DNA from 4 places in the Alkalihalobacterium sp. TH-98 genome. Region 1 is predicted to be linked to each of the others. Evidence: riboswitches for the same ligand, from Rfam matches in the RefSeq annotation. Region 1 holds a riboswitch; each other region holds the start of a gene.
The links. Region 1 has a riboswitch for S-adenosylmethionine ahead of AC2VNP_RS03335 (methionine biosynthesis PLP-dependent protein). Riboswitches for the same ligand answer to the same signal wherever they lie in the genome.
Positions count from the first base shown of each region.

Region 2: it holds a riboswitch for S-adenosylmethionine, as region 1 does, so the genes downstream of both, metK (methionine adenosyltransferase) here and AC2VNP_RS03335 (methionine biosynthesis PLP-dependent protein) in region 1, are expected to answer to the same signal.
Region 3: it holds a riboswitch for S-adenosylmethionine, as region 1 does, so the genes downstream of both, AC2VNP_RS15310 (homoserine dehydrogenase) here and AC2VNP_RS03335 (methionine biosynthesis PLP-dependent protein) in region 1, are expected to answer to the same signal.
Region 4: it holds a riboswitch for S-adenosylmethionine, as region 1 does, so the genes downstream of both, AC2VNP_RS07400 (methionine ABC transporter ATP-binding protein) here and AC2VNP_RS03335 (methionine biosynthesis PLP-dependent protein) in region 1, are expected to answer to the same signal.

Region 1 covers NZ_JBYCKM010000009.1:27,787-30,946, reverse strand. The annotation lists gene AC2VNP_RS03350 (asparaginase) at 1-811, shown strand, start outside; gene prsW (glutamic-type intramembrane protease PrsW) at 848-1,483, shown strand; gene AC2VNP_RS03340 (hypothetical protein) at 1,506-1,670, shown strand; SAM riboswitch class I at 1,784-1,895, shown strand; gene AC2VNP_RS03335 (methionine biosynthesis PLP-dependent protein) at 1,987-3,093, shown strand; gene metC (cystathionine beta-lyase) at 3,108-3,160, shown strand, end outside.
Region 2 covers NZ_JBYCKM010000004.1:71,556-74,715, forward strand. The annotation lists gene AC2VNP_RS00900 (glycosyltransferase family 4 protein) at 1-362, shown strand, start outside; gene metK (methionine adenosyltransferase) at 442-1,644, opposite strand; SAM riboswitch class I at 1,834-1,944, opposite strand; gene AC2VNP_RS00910 (hypothetical protein) at 2,043-2,480, opposite strand; gene pckA (phosphoenolpyruvate carboxykinase (ATP)) at 2,907-3,160, shown strand, end outside.
Region 3 covers NZ_JBYCKM010000044.1:50,807-53,966, forward strand. The annotation lists gene aspS (aspartate--tRNA ligase) at 1-1,159, shown strand, start outside; SAM riboswitch class I at 1,237-1,348, shown strand; gene AC2VNP_RS15310 (homoserine dehydrogenase) at 1,525-2,757, shown strand; gene AC2VNP_RS15315 (hypothetical protein) at 2,732-3,019, opposite strand.
Region 4 covers NZ_JBYCKM010000017.1:41,380-44,539, reverse strand. The annotation lists gene AC2VNP_RS07405 (methionine ABC transporter permease) at 1-666, opposite strand, end outside; gene AC2VNP_RS07400 (methionine ABC transporter ATP-binding protein) at 659-1,681, opposite strand; SAM riboswitch class I at 1,876-1,993, opposite strand; gene AC2VNP_RS07395 (MFS transporter) at 2,077-3,160, opposite strand, start outside.

The sequences.
Region 1 (3,160 bases):
TCAGCTTCCAAGCATGCATATCGATTTTGATCGGATGCTCGAATTAAAAAGGAAAATCGATGAAGTGTTTGAAGATCAATCAGTAAGCGGGATTGTCGTTACCCATGGCACAGATTCGTTGGAGGAAACAGCTTACTTTTTAGATTTAGCTGTTACCGACCAAAGAAAGATCGTTGTGACAGGTTCGCAACGCTCACCTGATGATCTCGGAACGGACGTTTATTCAAATCTTAGAAATTCAATATATGTTGCAGTCGATAAAAGCCTAGATAATATTGGGACAGTGATTGTATTTAATGAGCGTATCTGGTCAGCTAAATATGTAAAGAAGGTGCATGCATCAAATATGCAAGGATTTGAATCATTTGGTTATGGTTATTTAGGAATTATCGATAATGACGTTGTAAGTGTTTATCAAAAACCACTAGAAAGAGACTGCTATGTAATTAATGACCACCTCCCTCACGTGGAAATTATTAAATGCTATGCAGGTGCAGATGGTAAATTTATAAGATGTGCCGTGAGCGAGGGAGCAAAAGGAATCGTCCTTGAAGGGGTAGGAAGAGGGCAAGTATCTCCGCACATGGTAGATGATCTTTCGGAAGCTATAAAAGCAGGAGTTCAAGTAGTTGTTACTACTAGTGCTGAAGAAGGACAAGTACATACTTCCTATGACTATCGTGGTAGTGCCCATGACTTGAAATTAAGAGGTGTTTTCTTAGGAAAGGACTACGATTCAAAAAAAGCAAGAATAAAGCTTGCTGTATTAATTTCATCTGGGGAAGACATAGAAAAAGGGTTTAAAATATAAAGAATTGATTGATGTTCAGAGAGGATTGGAAGAACGTTGTTTTCGCTCATAACGGCAACCACTGGTCCAGCCATGGCTTTATTTTGTTATTTTTATCTAAAAAATGATGTCAGTCACCAAGCATTGCTAATGATCATAAAAACATTTATTATAGGAGCTCTCTTGGTGTTTCCAGTCATGGTCATTCAATATGCATTTGAAGTGGAAGGCGTATTTACCTCGGAGTTTACGATTGCTTTTCTCGGGTATGCGTTTACTGAAGAGTTCTTTAAATGGTTTCTCCTTTTTTTCTTTGCGTATAAGCATGCAACTTTTAATAAAACATATGATGGTATTATTTACGGGGTCTCTATTTCATTAGGGTTTGCCTCTGTAGAAAACTTTTTTTATATAATAGCAAATGGTCTAGAAACAGCTTGGCTTAGAGCTTTATTTCCCGTAAGTAGTCATGCGTTGTTTGGAGTAATCATGGGGTATTATCTGGGGAAAGCGAAGTTTTCAAGAAAGCGTCGTAATCGCTATGTGCTATTTTCATTATTGCTTCCCATTTTACTTCACGGAAGCTATGATTTAATATTATTAACAATGGACAGATATATTCACATTACGATGCTTTTATTTATGATTGGCTTGTGGACGTTTAGTATACACAAAGTGAAAATGGCAAACTAGATCGAGTGTTAGGGGTGTAAATATGACTGAAAACACAAGATATCGTGTTGTAATTCGTTGTCAAAAATGTGGTGAAAAATTTATCCTTCGCGGAAGCCGAGGAAAAGACGGTAACTATGAAACAGGATTTATTCGTTGTGTATGTGGGAATGAAGATGACTTACAAATAGATGCAACCCCTGAATAAAATAGAAAAGCGGAAGGGGTCTGCTTAAAATAAAAAAGTTATTCATACAAAACCTATTGCTTTTTTTGCATAATTCATGTAATTTAGTAACAAGTGAAAATTGAAAATTAATTTTCTTATCAAGAGAGACGGAGGGAATGGCCCGTTGAAGTCTCAGCAACCAGCTGTATCTATACAGTCAGGTGCTAATTCCAGCAAGCGTCAGTATAGCTTGATAGATAAGAAGAAGTATAGCCAATAGAAATCGTTTTCTTAGCCTTCTTCTTATTAATAAGAGGAAGGCTTTTTGTATTGATACGAGTAGAGGAGAGTTATGATGAACAAAGATCAGCTAGAAACAAAATTAGTACAAATTGGGAACCGATTAGATGAACATACAGGAACAATTAACACTCCTGTTTATTTTTCAACAGCGTACCGTCATACAGGAATCGGGGAGTCAACTGGTTTTGATTATTCAAGAACAGGAAACCCAACAAGGTTAGTACTAGAAAAAGCTATCGCTCAACTAGAGTCGGGTGATCAAGGATTTGCCTGTAGTTCAGGTATGGCGGCAATTCAAACTGTGTTTTCTCTATTTGAGCAAGGAGATGAAATATTAGCCTCAAGCGATTTATATGGTGGGACGTATCGTTTGTTTGAAAATGGTTGGAAAAATTGGGGCTTGTCATTTGCTTATGGTGACCCTAGAAACCTAGTAGAATTTGAAAAATTAATCACCAAAAAGACAAAAGCATTATTTATCGAAAGTCCAACTAACCCGTTAATGCAAGAAGCGGATTTATCAGTGCTAGGCCAATTAGCTAAAAAGCATAATCTCCTATTAATTGTAGATAACACATTTTATACACCTCTTTTACAGCAACCAATAAATGAAGGTGCTGATATCGTTATTCATAGTGCCTCTAAATATTTAGGTGGACATAATGATGTAATTGCAGGGTTAATTGTAGGTAAAGGTGAACAGCTTTGTGAACGAATAGCCTATTACCACAATGGAATGGGGGCCATATTAAGTCCATTTGATTCGTGGCTGCTAATACGAGGAATGAAGACCTTAACTCTTCGGATGGAGCAACATCAAAAAAATGCACGTGAAATTGCCGCGTATTTAGAAAAACATCCTGCAGTAACTGAAGTCCTGTATCCTGGTCGCGGTGGAATGCTTTCTTTCCGTATTAAAGATGCTAAGTGGGTTAATCCTTTTTTACAACAATTAAAGTTAATTTCTTTTGCAGAGAGTCTTGGAGGAGTGGAAAGCTTAATGACGTATCCGACGACACAAACCCACGCGGATATGCCGATAGAGGTACGGATTGCAAACGGGGTGTGCGACCGTTTGTTACGTTTTTCAGTAGGAATTGAAAATTGCCGAGATCTTATCGACGACTTAGATCAGGCCTTTAATCATGTGAATTCATAGAGGGGATGTATAAAATGAGTGAACAATTTTCTTTTCAAACACGCTTGCTGCATAATGATCAGAAAGT
Region 2 (3,160 bases), on a different contig from region 1:
CTTCTATCTATGCATTAGCAGATTTGTTCGTGTTCCCGTCTACTACTGAAACATTCGGCAATGTCGTTTTAGAAGCTTTAGCATCAGGAACACCGGCGATTGTCGCCAACAGAGGTGGCGTCACTGAGATTGTACATCATGAAAAAACAGGATTAATTTGTGAAGCGAAAAAAACACAATCCTTTATTGATGCCATTGAAAAACTATTAACTGACCATACGCTGCGCTTACAGATGGGCTATGAAGCAAGAAAGTATGCCAGAACACAATCATGGGAAGTTATCTTTGACAACCTTCTGATCCAATATGAGAAAGCTTACGAAATGTCACGTTCACACATTAAGCTGGCTTCTTCTAACTGAGACAAGGCGCTGGTGGTAGACCTCTTCAAAACCTTATCATAAAAAAAAGGAGCGAAAATTCGCTCCTTTCTTTCCTATATTATAGTGCTTCTGTTCTTAAAACATCCGCTTTATCTGTTTGCTCCCAAGGAAGATCAATATCATTACGTCCAAAGTGACCGTAAGCAGCAGTTTGCTTATAGATCGGACGACGAAGATCTAGCATTTTGATAATACCAGCTGGACGAAGATCAAAGTGCTTACGAACAAGTCCTACTAGTACTTCTTCTGATACTTTACCTGTTCCAAACGTATCAACTGAGATGGATACTGGTTGTGCAACACCAATGGCATAAGCAAGTTGTACTTCGCAACGATCAGCTAAACCGGCAGCTACGATATTTTTAGCAACGTAACGAGCTGCATATGCACCAGAACGGTCAACCTTTGTTGGATCCTTACCTGAGAATGCTCCCCCACCATGACGAGCATAACCACCATAGGTATCAACAATAATCTTACGTCCTGTTAATCCAGCATCTCCTTGAGGTCCACCAATTACAAAACGACCCGTTGGATTAATAAAGTATTTTGTTTGTTCATCAATTAACTCAGCAGGGACAACTGGTTTAATGACATACTCTTTAATATTACGTTGAATTTGTTCTAACGTTACTTCAGGGTGATGTTGAGTAGAAATAACGATCGTGTCAATTCTTGCCGGCTTTCCGTTCTCATCATATTCTACGGTTACTTGTGTTTTTCCATCTGGTCGTAAATATGGAAGGATGTCCTCTTTACGTACTTCAGTCAGGCGTCGAGATAATTTGTGTGCTAAAGAAATTGGAAGCGGCATTAATTCTTCCGTTTCGTTATCAGCGTAACCAAACATTAATCCTTGGTCTCCAGCACCGATCGCTTCAATCTCTTCATCAGACATTTGTCCTTCACGAGCCTCAAGGGCTTGGTCTACCCCCTGAGCAATATCTGCAGATTGCTCATCAATTGAAGTTAATACGGCACACGTTTCAGAGTCAAATCCGTACTTCGCTCGCGTATAGCCAATGTTTTGAACCGTTTCACGAACGATCTTCGGAATATCAACGTATGTACTTGTCGTAATCTCACCCGCTACAAGTACTAGCCCTGTAGTTACTGAAGTTTCACAAGCTACACGTGCATTCGCATCATTTGTTAAGATTGCATCTAGAATCGCATCCGAAATTTGGTCACAAATTTTATCGGGATGCCCTTCTGTCACTGATTCTGAAGTGAATAAGCGACGACTTTTCTTTTCTACCATCTAACAGTATCCTCCTTTTACACATCTTTTAGGGTGAATACAATCCTATAAAAGTAGCTTCCCCATAAAATGTGTTAAATATTGATACGGCACTCATTCCCTCACCATCGTGAGTAAAAAATTAAGACATATATAGCCATGAAAACCCTTTTCCTCATGAGGAAAAGGGTTAGACTTATCACCTTTAACCTCTTATCGTTCAAAGCATGCGCTTTGCAGGTTAGCACCTTTTCACCTTTTTTCTAGGTGTTGGTTGCTGGGTTTCTTCGGGCCTGTCCCTCCACCGACTCGGGATAAGAGTATCCGTTCGCGACATATCATAACTTACATAGTAAAAGATGTCAACTATTGCTAGTTGACATCTATAAAAGTCGAAAAAAACAAAATATAAAATGAGGTTAATAAGGTGTATCTATATCTTGATTATTGTTATGGTTTACATTTTGGTTTTGATTTTGATTTTGGTTAGGATTACGATTGGAACGTTGATTAGTCGTTTGATAATGATTCATGTTTTGGTTTGGTTGCATCTGGTTTTGCCTTTGTTGATCCTGTTCTTCTCTAATTTCTTCACGCATTTGCATCCTTAATAATTCATTTTGATTATCTCTCGGTTTCACCTGACTGTACACACCACTCGCCGTTAAACCGATCACTAAAGCAACTAGCACTTCATTTCCCCATTCTCTCGGAATAAACCATAATAGACAGGCTACTCCGATGGCTAGCAATGCACGATACTTTTTATCAATATTAAAAGCATTTCCTACAACCGTAACTAATGCAGCAACGACAGCTGAAACGGTCGCAAGGTCCATTATTGAAATACTGTCCACTGCACTCCCTCCTTTTCCCTCTATACTATGCAGCATAGATAAAAAGGCCACATGATTACTAGTCCTAATTCTATTTTTCACTTATGACTTATCCATTTGCCGTACTTTTCTTAATTTTTTTATTCCTTTAAAATGTAACTTTTTTAACAGTAGATTGCGTTTATGAATGGTACAATTATATATACAGGTTTAAACATTATGATACTTTATAAAAGCGTTTCCAAGTTACAAAAACTGTTTTCCTTCATATATAATAAACCCCATACTAAATTAGACACATGATTTTTCAACTTATTTGCACACAAATTGAAATAATAGTATAGACTATTTAGTAAAATGTGTTATACTAATTTCAACATAAAAAATTAATTGTTAATCCTAACTAACATAATTATAAAATATAAAAAAGAGAGGGTTTTGTGACCAATGAGTACAATTAGCTTCGCTACTGAATTAGAGCATATTTTACGAGGAGAGAATGTTCACCTAGATCTTCCTGTTTCTAAATTAGTCGAAAGGTCACTAATGAGAAATGAAGGTGCTTTAACTTCAACAGGTGCATTAAGTGTAGCTACGGGAAAATACACTGGACGCTCACCTAAAGATAAATTTATCGTTATGGAAGACTCAGTTAAAGACAAAATTGACTGGGGTTCTGTTAACCAACCAATTGAAAAAGA
Region 3 (3,160 bases), on a different contig from region 1:
ACGTTACTATCAAATCGTTCGTTGTTTCCGTGACGAAGATTTACGAGCAGACCGTCAACCAGAATTTACTCAAGTCGATATCGAGACTTCGTTCATGGATAAAGAAGACTTACTTGCCATGATGGAAAACATGATGGCAAAAATCATGAAGGAACTAAAAGGAATTGAAGTTTCAACTCCTTTCCAGCGTTTAACGTATGATGAAGCAATGAATCGATATGGGTCAGATAAGCCAGATACACGCTTTGGCTTAGAGTTATCCGAGTTAACAGATGTAATGAAAAACTCACAGTTTAAAGTGTTTGCTAATGCGATTGCTAACGGTGGAATTGTAAAAGGTTTGAATGTAAAAGGGGCAGCTACAAAACTGACTCGTAAAGAAATTGATGATTTAGCACATTTTGTAGCTATTTATGGTGCAAAAGGTTTAGCTTGGCTTAAAGTCGAAGAAAACGAGTTAAAAGGACCAATCGCAAAATTCTTAAGCGAAGAAGAGGCTGCAGGCATGCGTGAAGCGATGAGTGCTGAACCGGGCGATTTATTATTTTTTGCAGCGGATAAGAAACAAGTTGTGTATGACAGCTTAGGTGCACTTCGTCTTAAATTTGGTAAAGACCTAGACTTAATCGATAAATCTAAATTCAATTTCTTATGGGTAGTTGATTTCCCACTTGTAGAATTTGATGAAGATGCTAATCGTTACGTCGCTCTTCACCATCCATTTACTAGTCCAAAAACAGAAGATCTACATCTGCTTGATACGGATCCAGGTCAAGTACGTGCAGAAGCATATGACCTAGTTTTAAACGGATATGAACTTGGTGGAGGGTCTCAACGTATTTATCAGCGTGATGTACAAGTAAAAATGTTCTCTGCTCTTGGTTTCTCTGAAGAAGAAGCTAAAGAACAATTTGGTTTTCTTTTAGATGCCTTTGAATATGGTACACCACCACACGGCGGAATTGCGTTAGGACTAGATCGCCTTATTATGCTATTAGCAGGCCGAAACAACTTGCGTGATACAATCGCATTTCCTAAGACAGCTAGTGCAAGTTGTTTATTAACTAATGCACCAAGTTCGGTTAGTGAGGCACAATTACGTGAGCTGAACTTATCTACCGTTCCTAAAAAAGAGGAAGAAAAGAAAGTTCAAATATAAACTTTAAGTTGACAAAGATAGAATAATCGCATTATAATCATAACTATTAAAATTCAAATAATTAGTTGTAAATATAAAACTTATCACGAGAGGCTGAGGGACTGACCCGATGACGCCCGGCAACCGGTTTGTATGCCAGACAAACAAAGGTGCTAATTTCAGCAGAGCAATTGCTCTGAAAGATAAGTGGAGGCGTTTTTAAAAAAAACCTTTCCCTTATCGGAAAGGTTTTTTTATTTTATGCACAAATAGTTGGTGTAGATGTTTGAAGAATAGAGCCGGTACTAAGTATAAATGAACGGTAATGCAATGCTTGAGGAGTTAACGGGGCGCAAGTTAGTGTTTTATATAAGGAGGAGCTTAGGATGTTAAATGTTGGGGTTATCGGGTTCGGAACAGTCGGTTCGGGTATTTATGAGAGGTTACTGAATTCAAGAGAGGAACTAAAGGAGATATTTCAAACTGAAGTTCAGGTGACAAAAATTCTCGTGAAGGACGATACAAAAGATCGTGGTTATACTCAAGTAAAAACACTTATAACAAGTGACCCTAATGAGTTTTTTAATCAACAGTACGATATTGTCTTTGAAGCAATTGGCGGGGTTGAACCTGCTAAAGGCTATATTGTGAAGCTCATTCAATCAGGTACAGCGATTATTACAGCAAATAAAGAATTAATTGCAAAGCACGGTAAAGAACTTGAAGAGCTTGCTCGCCAAAACGGGGTTTATTTAGGATTTGAAGCGGCTGTTGGTGGCGGAATACCGATTGTGAATAGCTTCAAAACGTTATTTTCTACAACCCCGATTCATTCTGTGACGGGAATATTGAATGGGACAACGAATTATATTTTAACGGAAATGAAAGAGAAAAATCGGTCGTTTGCTGATGTGTTAGCAGAAGCGCAACAATTAGGTTATGCCGAGGCGGATCCTACAGATGATATTGAAGGATATGATGCATTATATAAACTCCAAATTTTAAGTCGTCTTGCGTTTAACTCATGGCCGAATGAAAATAACTTTTCCTGTAAGGGGATTAATGTCATTGAGGAGGAGGCGATGGATTTTGCGGAAAGAAATGAATTAGCGATAAAATTGATTGCTAGAACCTCCATTGAAGCTGGGGTTATTCATGGGTTTGTATCACCTGCATTCGTTACAAAAGATCATCCGTTATATAATATTAACGGAGTGACGAACGGTGTCTGTATTGACGGTGCAACCATTGACCGTATTACGATGAGCGGTCCAGGTGCAGGGAAGAATGCAACAGCAAATAGTATGGTAGAAGATTTTGTTCTGCATGAGCAATTTCAAGGGTTTAATCGTCCATTAAGTCAACAACAAAACGATAGAGCCAACGATGAATTGAGTGTAATTGTCTTTGTTTCCGAACCAGAAAAGGAACAATTCTATGCGGATTTACTAAGTATATCAAGCGAGGTTGAAATCGAAACCGGTTTTTACGAAAAGCAAGCGGTGATCCTTAAATTAACTAAAGGCAAGTCCTTGAATGACTTACCTCCTTTATTACAGCAAGTCAGCTACCCGTTATTAGGTAAGGTAGCTGTTAATAAAGTCGCTTTACCTTCTTAAATGTATCAATAAAAGGAGTTGGATTGGTTTTTACGAGATGTGGTAAAACACCTTGATTTGTATGCAAATACAAAAAGCCAATCTTTTCTGTTGCTTGACGGTAAGAAATATCAAATACATGTTCTAAAAGAAACTCTTTGTCTCGTGAGCGAATTTTATCATTGAAGAGCTCCATGTCGAAGTTTCTTTCGACTGTGTACTTCTTCGTATATTCGATTTTTTGTTCGACTTCAATGCAAACTTGTGTTGTAATAGGCTTCATGGAAAACATCCTTTATAAAAAAGATAAGAAACTTTGCTTGTAGAAATAAAATTTTAGGGGACTCAAGGGCCCTTATTCCTTTAAGAAGCATGCCTTTTAGTACGTAACGGACTCAGAGGCCCTTATTCCTTAGTATTTATA
Region 4 (3,160 bases), on a different contig from region 1:
ACGTTTGTCAGTTTTATATGTGAAATAATCTCCAATCCATTGAATAATGAATACGATCAATAAGATTGTGATTGTTGCCACCATGGTAACAGTTGTATTGTTTCGTTGGAAACCTTCTAAATAGGCAAAGTGACCAAGACCTCCAGCACCGATAACCCCTGCCATCGCTGTGTAACTAACTAAAGCAATTGCGGTTACCGTGATCCCTGAGATTAACGCAGGTAAAGACTCTGGAATTAACACCTTATAAATAATTTGCCAGTTTGTTGCCCCCATCGATTGTGAGGCTTCAATAACACCTTTATCAATTTCTCTTAAGGCGATTTCCACCATACGGGCATAGAAAGGAGCCGCACCAATAATTAAAGCAGGAAGCGCTGCATTTGCTCCTAACATCGTTCCCATTAACATTCTCGTAAATGGGATGAGTAGTACAATTAAAATGATAAAAGGAATAGACCTGAACACATTGACAATCGTACTTACGATTAGATTAGCGGGACGGTTTTCCCACAGGTTTCCTTTACTTGTTAAATATAAGATAAGTCCTAAAACAAGCCCAATGGCGAATGTGGCTACAACGGAAATTGATGTCATATAAATGGTTTCGACCGTTGCTTCCCACAACTTGTCCCATTTCATTTTTGCAAACCATTCATTAAACATGATCGATCACCTCCACTTGTACTCCTTCTTCACGAATGAAAGCAATCGCACGATCAATTTCTACGACATCTCCATCAATCTGGATAAACAGTGTTCCGTATGCCCCTTCTTGCGTCTGCGAAATTTTACCTTGTAGAATATTAACTTCTATATCAAACTTCCGAATAATTTTCGTAATGAGGGGCTTTTCCGTCTCTTCCCCTATAAAACTTAATTGAACGACTTTTCCCGATTCATCTTCAATAATATGAGAGATCGTTTCCTTCGTTTCCTCTGGATCTGTCACCTGTTTTACAAATTGTTTTGTAATTCCAGCTTGCGGGTTTTTAAATACATCCAGAACAGGCCCCATCTCAACAACTTTCCCGGCTTCCATGACAGCGACACGGTGACAAATCTTTCGAATGACATGCATCTCGTGTGTAATCAAAACGATCGTTAAGCCGAGTTTTTTATTAATATCTACGAGTAGTTCTAGGATTGAGTCCGTTGTTTTTGGATCTAATGCTGAAGTCGCTTCATCACAAAGGAGAACTTTCGGATTGTTCGCGAGCGCTCTAGCAATCCCAACCCGTTGCTTCTGCCCGCCACTAAGCTGAGAAGGATACGAACCGCCTCTTCCTTCTAGACCGACGAGTTTAATCAGTTCTTCCACTCGTTTTTGACGCTGTTCTTTCGGTACGCCTGCTATTTCTAATGGGAAGCCTATATTCTCACTTACGGTTCTCGACCACAATAAGTTAAAGTGCTGAAAAATCATACTAATTTCTTGCCGTGCTTTACGTAGAGATTTCCCTTTTAACGAAGACATCTCTTTACCGGCAATAGTAACTGTTCCTTCAGACGGACGCTCAAGGCTATTCAGCATACGAATTAAAGTACTTTTTCCAGCACCACTGTAACCGATGATCCCGAATATTTCTCCGTCTTTAATTTCTAAGTCAACACGGTCGACCGCTGTAACAATTCCATCTTTCGTTTTAAAAAGTTTGCGAATGCCGCTTAAATTTATCATGGTGCCTCCTTTAATCGTTTTTTCTCTCTCGCCATCTTATCTATCTATTTATCTATCTATATTTTTCCTATTGGCTTACTAGTAATAAGGCTTGCAAACTCCTATATAGAGATAGTAGGTAAGTGTTGGTAATAAAAAAAACCTTCCCGTCAACAGATGAACAGAAAGGTTTAGTCACAATGTTAGTGTCCTTTCTCTCATCTTTCAAGGCATTTCACCTTGCAGGATTTAGCACCTTTCTTAACACATTTTCATGTTTTCAAAGGTTGCCGGGTTTCTTCGGGCCAGTCCCTCCACCACTCTGGATAAGAGCTTGAAGCTATTAAATTACTTTACTCAATGAAAGAATAATAACATGTGTCGAAAATTGTTGTCAACAGGTTTTAAATAAATGTTTATTTAACTTTTCTAAATACTAAATAAAAATAAATCGAACCAATTAAATACAAACAACCTGTAATCGTAAAAACGATAGCATAACCGTAATACGCCCCGTACATCATGACAAGCGTCATCGAAACCGGTCCCATGACTGCCCAGCCGAGTTGGAAGACCATTTGCCCTACTGAGTTAGCTAACCCCTTAATTGAGTCATCTACACTTCTCATCATTAATGACATCTGAATAGGGTTTCCGGCATTCATTAGTGCTTGACGGAAAAGGAAACCAATAACTGCCAACCATAAATTTTCTGTATAAGCTGTAAGTAAAAGGAAAGGTAAGGATGCTAACTGTAAAATAACTACCGCACGAACTTCACCAAAACGTTTTACAACGGCAGGACCAATCATAAACGCAACGGCTGTCATCGCTTGACCTAAAGATAAGATAATACCGACAAGTGATTTGCTAATTTCAAAGCGGTCTGTAAAATATATGTTCAAATACGGTATAACAAGACCGGAACCAAAGCCAATAATTAACTGTGCAATGGCAAAAAGAGCGATCATTTTTAGCCCGGACTTTTGTGTTTTAAAAATATTTTTAAATGAACTTGCTGCTGTTTTTTCGGTCTTAAGTTTTCTTTCTTCGTTAATCTTCATAATTGGAATGAGAGATGTAAAGAAAAATATGGACCCCACGAGCAATGTAATTCGTACACTCCACAACGCACTAAACGAAAATAATGCCTGTAAGACATCACTTAACGTACCACCTAATGCATTCCCTATGACATTTGCAACCATGATGAGGGCAAAATTAAAGCTAAATAAATGAACCCTTTGCTTTTCTGTAGAGTTTTCCGCTAAAAGCGGTATAGAAGACACTTGAATAAACGACATAAAAATCCCTGTGGCAAACGCACTAACAAGAAGCAGCGATTCCGCTTCTAATACGGATCGTGTTAACATCGTAACAGAAGCAAAGATTGCCCCAACTAATATAACTTTTTTTCGACCTACTTTATCACTCATAATTCCAGCTGGTAATAAAAAGATTGCTGACGCCATCGCTGTCATTGCAATTACTTTCCCGTTT